Regions from separate parts of the Kitasatospora sp. LaBMicrA B282 genome, predicted to be linked through region 2. Evidence: riboswitches for the same ligand, from Rfam matches in the RefSeq annotation. Region 2 holds a riboswitch; the other holds the start of a gene.

Region 1 (3,509 bases), on a different contig from region 2:
CGATGCTGGAGGCCTGGCAGCGGTGGCACCCGGACGTCCCGCTGACCGTGCTGTCCAGCCGGTCGCGCTCGCTCACCCGGCCGATCGTGGACCACCTGCAGGAGCTGGCCGCGGCCAAGGAGCACGACCGGCTGGTGGTGCTGATCCCCGAGATGCACCTGCCGCACCCCTGGCAGCGGCTGCTGCAGAACCAGCGCGGGGTGATCCTGGACCGGGCGATCCGCCAGCACACCGACGCGGTGATCTGCCGGCTGCGGTTCCGGATCGAGGTCCCGCGCTAGCTGCACCCGCCCGAGCGGGGCACCGTCAAGCGTCGGCGGCGTCGCGCTTGGGCCAGCGCTGCTCCACCTTCGCCAGCCGCCAGTACGCCAGCGCGCAGGCCCAGACCACCACGAACAGGCCGACGATGACGAACCCGACGTTGTTCAGGTCGATGCCGGAGATCCAGTTGGTCACCGGGTCGCTGAGGTCCAGCTGGTCGTGCAGCACGCCGATGAGCTCGATGGTGCCGATCAGGAAGGCGACGGCGATCGAGAGCCCGGTGATGGTGAGGTTGTAGTAGACCTTGCGGGTCGGGTTGGAGAACGCCCAGTGGTAGGCGAAGTTCATGAAGGTGCCGTCGAGGGTGTCGAACAGGCTCATCCCGGAGGCGAACAGCAGCGGCAGGCAGAGGATCGCGTACCAGGGCAGGCCCGCCGCGGCGCCGGAGCCGGCCATGGCCAGCAGCACCACCTCGGTGGCGGTGTCGAAGCCGAGGCCGAACAGCAGCCCGATCGGGAACATCTGGCCGGGGCGGGTGATGGACTTGGTCAGCCGGCCGAGGATGCGGTTCAGGAAGCCGCGGTTGTCCAGGTGCTTCTCCAGCTCGTGCTCGTCGAACTGGCCGGCCCGCATGTCCTTGAAGACCCGGTAGATCCCGGCCAGCGACACCAGGTTGAGCGCGGCGATCAGGTACAGGAAGCCACCGGAGACGCTGGTGGACACCACGCCCAGCAGCTGCTTGGTGCTGGAGGTGTCGCTGGTCAGCGTGGTGGCGATGTGCGCACCGGCGGCGACCAGGCCGGCCAGCAGGCAGACGATGGTGGAGTGGCCGAGGGCGAACCAGAAGCCGACCGAGACCGGTCGCTTGCCGTCCGCCATCAGCTTGCGGGTGGTGTTGTCGATCGCCGCGATGTGGTCGGCGTCGAAGGCGTGCCGCATGCCCAGGGTGTAGGTGGTGACGCCGAGTCCGAGGCCGAACACCTGGGTGCCGACGGCGTAGTGGTGCGGGGCGACCATGGTGATCAGGACGCCGAAGGCGACGATGTGCATCGCGGCGATGACCGCGATCAGGCCGCCGGTGCGTATCCAGTCCTTCCTCTCCCACCGCAACGACGTGGCGGTGGTACTCGCGGGGGACTTCAGCACAGCGGTTTCGGGCAGGGTCATCCTGGGACAGCCTCTCCAGCACCTCGTGGACAGTTACTCGTCATGCGGTGCCGTGGCCGGTCTCCTGGCTGACAGGTCGAACGTCCGAACGTGCCCGGCCTTCCCAGGCGCACGCGGCGCCCAGTGGCCGCCCACCGCGCGGGGCGGTGGGTGTGGCGGTTCGGACTTCCTGATCACAGTGGCGAGGGCCGCTCCGGACTCCTGCGTCGAACGCGTCCAACGCGTCCGACCCAGCGCACCGGTCTTCCCGAGCACCACGGCGGGGGACACCGTAGGGCCCGGGCGGTGATCACCACAAGCCTGCGCAGGTACGCAGGTGTCGCAGGTCACAGCCGGGGCCGGCGGGTTTTGGACAGCAGTGGCGCCCGAGGCGAAGATGGGGCCATGCACCTGGTACCGGAGGAGCGCGCGCACCGGCGCCCCATCGACGAGCACACGGTCTGCGCGGCCGTCGCCGGCATCGGCGACCCGAGCGACGTGCGCAGTTGGGCCGCCCGCTTCGCCCTGCTCGCCGAGCCCGGGCGGCTCGCGGTGCTGCTGGCGGTGCACCGGGCCGGGCCGATCGCCGTCTCGGACCTGGCGATCGCCACCGGCATCAGCGAGACCGCGGTCTCCCAGACGCTGCGCATCCTGCGCACCTCGGGCACCGTGACGGCGGCCAAGGACGGGCGGGTGGTGCGCTACCGGCTGGCCGACCCGGCGGTGGCCGCCCTGCTCGACCCGATCCCCGCGCTGCCGCACACGGAGTGAGCAGAGTGCCCGGCCAGGTGGGCTGAGGCCCGCTCAGCGTGTGGTTGCCCGCCTCGGTGACCCGAGGTGCACTGAGCGGGCCCTCGGTGGCCCAAGGCCCGCTCAGCGCGGCGGGGCGCCGGTGCTGGCCCGCAGCACCACCCGGGCCGGCAGCCGCAACCGGGCCGGGGCGACCCCCGGCGGCGGGTCGGCCAGGGCCAGCCGGACCGCCTCGCTCCCCAACTGCTCCAGCGGCAGCCGCACCGTGGTCAGCGCGGGCACCAGGTCGGCGGCCGACGGCAGGTCCTCGAACCCCGCCACCGAGATCCGCCCCGGCACCGGCACCCCGCGCTCACGCAGTTCCGCCAGCACCCCCGTCGCACAGAGGTCGGCGAGGGCCAGCACGCAGCTCGGCCACCGCTCGACCGGCCGGCCGTCCAGCAGGTCGGCGATCGCCCGCCGACCGCCGGCCCTGGTCGGCTCGGCGTGCCGGACGTCCTGCGGTCCCAGCCCGATCCCCGCCTCCGTCAGCGCCGAGCGCACCCCCGCCAGCCGGTCCGCCGACACCCGGTACCGGCGCGGGCCGGCGATCACCGCGAACCGGCGGTGCCCGAGACCCGCCATCGTGCGGGCCAGCGCGGCAGCGCCGGCCTCGCTCTCCGGCAGCACGCAGGCGTGCTCCGCCCCCTGCTCGGTGATGCCCGCGACCCGGCCCCCGTCGGCCCGGTAGGCGGCCAGCGCCGCGTCGATCGCGCGGGCCGCGGCCGGGTCGGTGAACGCGGACCCGGCCAGCACGACGGCCCGCACCCGCTGGCCGCGCAACGCCAGGATGCCGCGCAGTTGGGCGTCCGGGTCGCCGTCGGTCTCCACCAGCAGCGGCAGCAGTCCGGCGGCGGCGGCCGCGCCGGACACCCCGCGGGCGATCGCCGCACCGGCCGGGTCGCCGATGTCGGGCAGCAGCAGGCCGACGTGCGCCGTGGTCGACCGGGCCAGCGCCTGGGCGGCCGCGTTCGGCAGGTACCCGAGCTCCGCGGCGCTGGCCCGCACCCGGTCCGCCAGCTCCTGGCCCACCGCCCGGGCCGAGCCGTTCAGCGCCCGCGACGCCGTCGCCGGCGACACCCCGGCGTGCCGCGCGACCTCGCTCAGCGTGACGCCCACGGTGCCCCGTGCCCTTCCGCGCGGCGCAGGCCGCCGGTCAGCGTAGACCAGCCCTTGTGCAGCAGTCCGCGGGCCTGCAGCCGGAGCATGTCGAGCCTGCGCGGCTCGTTGTAGAGGACGAAGTCGTCGTACCGGTGCACCCCGCGCCGCCCGGCGACCGCCCGGGCCGCGTCGCGCACCGCCACCAACTGAGC
Region 2 (3,509 bases):
CCGGCCGCCGCCGGGGTGCGCGGCGACTGGTTCGACGTGATCCCGCTGCCCGGGGCCCGGGTCGCGCTGGTGGTGGGCGACGTGGTGGGTCACGGCCTGCACGCCGCCGCCACCATGGGGCGGCTGCGCACGGCCGTGCAGAACTTCGCCGCCCTCGACCTGCCGCCGGACGAACTCCTCGGGCACCTGGACGAGTTGGTGGCGTACCTGGACCAGGAGGCCGACACCCGCCACGGGGCCGACGGCCGTGCGGGCGCCGACGGCCATGGCGGGGCCGACCGTCGTCAGGGCGCCGACGGCCTCGACGACCGTGACGCAGCGGACGTCCCGCTGCCGATCAGTGGTGCCGGCTGCCTGTACGCGGTCTACGACCCGACCACCGGCACCGCCACCCTGGCCCGGGCCGGCCACCCGCTGCCCGTCCTGGTCCACCCGGTCGGCACCGTGGAGTTCCTCGACCTGCCGGCCGGTCCGCCGCTGGGCCTGGGCGGCCTGCCGTTCCAGGCGCTGGAGGTCCGCCTGCCGCCGGGCAGCAGCCTGGTCATGTACACCGACGGCCTGGTCGAGGACGCCGACCACGCCATCGGCAGTGGCCTCGACGTGCTCTCCGCCGTGCTCGCCCACCCCGACCGCAGCCCGCAGGAGATCTGCGACGCCCTGCTGCGCGAACTCGCCGGCGACCGGGCGGGTGACGACATCGCGCTGCTGGTGGCCCGCACCCGGCTGCTGCCCGCCGACCGGATCGCGGAGTGGGACGTGCCGGCTGACCCCATCGCGGTCGCCCACGTCCGGGCCGCCGCCACCGCCCAGTTGACCCGCTGGGGCCTGGGCGAGGCGGTGTTCACCACCGAACTGGTGCTCAGCGAACTGGTGACCAACGCGATCCGCTACGGCCGCCCGCCGATCCGGCTCCGCCTGATCCACGACTCCTCGCTGATCTGCGAGGTCGCCGACGCCGCCAGCACCGCCCCGCACCTGCGGTACGCGGCGGAGGAGGACGAAGGCGGCCGCGGCCTCTTCCTGGTGGCCCGACTCACCCACCGCTGGGGCACCCGCTACACGCCGCGCGGCAAGGTCATCTGGGCGGAGCAGACCCTCGCCGGGCCGGCGCCGCAGTCGAGCGCGGGTCGGGGCAGCATCGGGTGATCGAGGGCACGTGCGGGTGGCTCTGGACTTACTAGGACGTCCAACTATATGGTCGTGACAGGTCCGCGGTGTCAGGGAAGCCGGTGTGAGTCCGGCACGGTCCCGCCACTGTGACCGGGGAGTGCGTCCTCGCAGGAGTCATGGCCACTGGCAGCCAGCCGGGAAGGCCCGAGGGCGGGCGTCGATCCGGGAGTCAGGATACCGGCCGCGGATGGTTCGTGTTTTCCACGAGGATGGAGACGACACGCATGACTCAGGGCCGTTCGCTGTCTGCCGCCCCTGGCTGTCCTGTGCCGACCGACCGGGCCCACCTGGCCTGACGGTCCGTCAACTCTGCTGCTGACTGCTGCCCTGGTGCGCCACCGTGCGCCGGGTGGTCGGCGGTGCTCTCCACTCCTCCTCTCCCACCCATGACGAGAGAAGGAACCGATGGTCCGAGAACTCACCCACTTCGTCGCCGGCAAGCGGCTCCCCGGCGCCTCCGGGCGCTTCGGCGACGTGTACGACCCCAACACCGGGCAGGTGCAGGCCCGGGTGCCGCTGGCGAGCCGCGCCGAGGTCGAGGCAGTGATCGCCGACGCCGAGCAGGCCCAGCAGGGCTGGGCGGCCTGGAACCCGCAGCGCCGGGCCCGGGTGCTGCTGCGCTTCCTGCAGCTGGTCGACCAGGAGAAGGACGAGCTGGCCCGGTTGCTCTCCGCCGAGCACGGCAAGACCGTCGCCGACGCGCACGGCGACATCCAGCGCGGGCTGGAGGTGGTGGAGTTCGCCGCCGGGATCCCACACCTGCTGAAGGGCGAGTTCACCGACAACGCCGGCACCGGCATCGACGTGTACTCGATGCGCCAGCCGCTCGGCGTGGTGGCGGGCATCACCCCGTTCAACTTCCCGGCGATGATCCCGCTCTGGAAGGCGGCCCCCGCGCTGGCCTGCGGCAACGCGTTCGTCCTCAAGCCCTCCGAGCGGGACCCCTCGGTGCCGCTGCGACTCGCCGAGCTCTTCCTCGAGGCGGGCCTGCCGGCGGGCGTGCTCAACGTGGTGAACGGCGACAAGGAAGCGGTGGACACGCTGCTGGAGGACCCGCGGGTCCAGGCGATCGGGTTCGTCGGCTCCACGCCGATCGCCCAGTACGTCTACGCCACGGCCGCCGCCCACGGCAAGCGGGCGCAGTGCTTCGGCGGCGCCAAGAACCACATGATCGTGATGCCGGACGCCGACCTCGACCAGGCGGCCGACGCGCTGATCGGCGCCGGGTACGGATCGGCGGGCGAGCGGTGCATGGCGATCTCGGTCGCCGTGCCGGTGGGGGAGCAGACCGCCGACGCGCTGGTGGCGAAGCTGACCGAGCGGATCGCCGCGCTGAAGGTCGGCCGCTCGGACGACCCGGCGGCGGACTTCGGCCCGCTGGTCACCCGCGAGGCGCGCGACCGGGTCCGCGACTACATCGACCACGGCGTCCGGGAGGGTGCCGAACTCGTCGTCGACGGACGGGGCTTCCAGCTGGCCGGTCACGAGGACGGCTACTTCCTCGGTGCCTCGCTCTTCGACCGGGTGACCCCGGACATGCGGATCTACCGGGAGGAGATCTTCGGTCCGGTGCTCACCGTGGTCCGCGCCGCCGACTACGAGGAGGCGCTGCGCCTGCCCAGCGAGCACGAGTACGGCAACGGCGTGGCGATCTACACCCGGGACGGCGACACCGCCCGCGACTTCGCCCGCCGGGTGAACACCGGGATGATCGGCGTCAACGTGCCGATCCCGGTGCCGATCGCGTACCACACCTTCGGCGGCTGGAAGCGCTCGATGTTCGGCGACCTCAACCAGCACGGTCCGGACTCGATCCGCTTCTACACCCGCACCCGCACCATCACCTCGCGCTGGCCCTCGGGGGTCAAGGAGGGCGCGAGCTTCACCATCCCCACGATGGAGTGAGTCCCGTGCACGATCTGACGCAGGATCAACTCGCCATCAGCGAGACCACCCGCGCCTTCGCCGACGAGTACCTGGCGCCGAACGCGGTCACGTGGGACCGGGAGAAGCACTTTCCGGTGGACGTGCTGCGCAAGGCGGCGCAGGTCGGTCTGGGCGGCGTCTACGTCCGCGAGGACGTCGGCGGCTCCGAACTGGGCCGGCTCGACGGCGTGGTGGCCTTCGAGGCGCTGGCCACCGGCTGCCCCTCGATCGCGGCCTACCTGTCCATCCACAACATGGTCGGCTGGATGATCGACCGCCACGGCACCGAGGAGCAGCGCTCGCGCTGGCTGCCCGCGCTCTGCTCGGCCGAGCACCTGGGCAGCTACTGCCTGACCGAGCCGGGCGCCGGATCGGACGCCGCCGCGCTCGCCACCCGGGCCACCCGGGACGGC

What was found. Region 2 has a riboswitch for cobalamin ahead of ACQRUO_RS02005 (CoA-acylating methylmalonate-semialdehyde dehydrogenase). Riboswitches for the same ligand answer to the same signal wherever they lie in the genome.
Region 1: linked by a shared signal. The riboswitch ahead of ACQRUO_RS09535 (HoxN/HupN/NixA family nickel/cobalt transporter) and the one ahead of ACQRUO_RS02005 (CoA-acylating methylmalonate-semialdehyde dehydrogenase) in region 2 are both predicted to bind cobalamin.

The regions. Positions count from the first base shown of each region.
Region 1 covers NZ_JBNQTI010000023.1:35,332-38,840, forward strand. The annotation lists gene ACQRUO_RS09530 (APC family permease) at 1-281, shown strand, start outside; gene ACQRUO_RS09535 (HoxN/HupN/NixA family nickel/cobalt transporter) at 307-1,428, opposite strand; cobalamin riboswitch at 1,466-1,702, opposite strand; gene ACQRUO_RS09540 (ArsR/SmtB family transcription factor) at 1,813-2,178, shown strand; gene ACQRUO_RS09545 (LacI family DNA-binding transcriptional regulator) at 2,281-3,315, opposite strand; gene ACQRUO_RS09550 (MBL fold metallo-hydrolase) at 3,300-3,509, opposite strand, start outside.
Region 2 covers NZ_JBNQTI010000004.1:26,342-29,850, reverse strand. The annotation lists partial or broken gene ACQRUO_RS02010 (ATP-binding SpoIIE family protein phosphatase) at 1-1,146, shown strand, start outside; cobalamin riboswitch at 1,196-1,370, shown strand; gene ACQRUO_RS02005 (CoA-acylating methylmalonate-semialdehyde dehydrogenase) at 1,576-3,075, shown strand; gene ACQRUO_RS02000 (acyl-CoA dehydrogenase family protein) at 3,072-3,509, shown strand, end outside.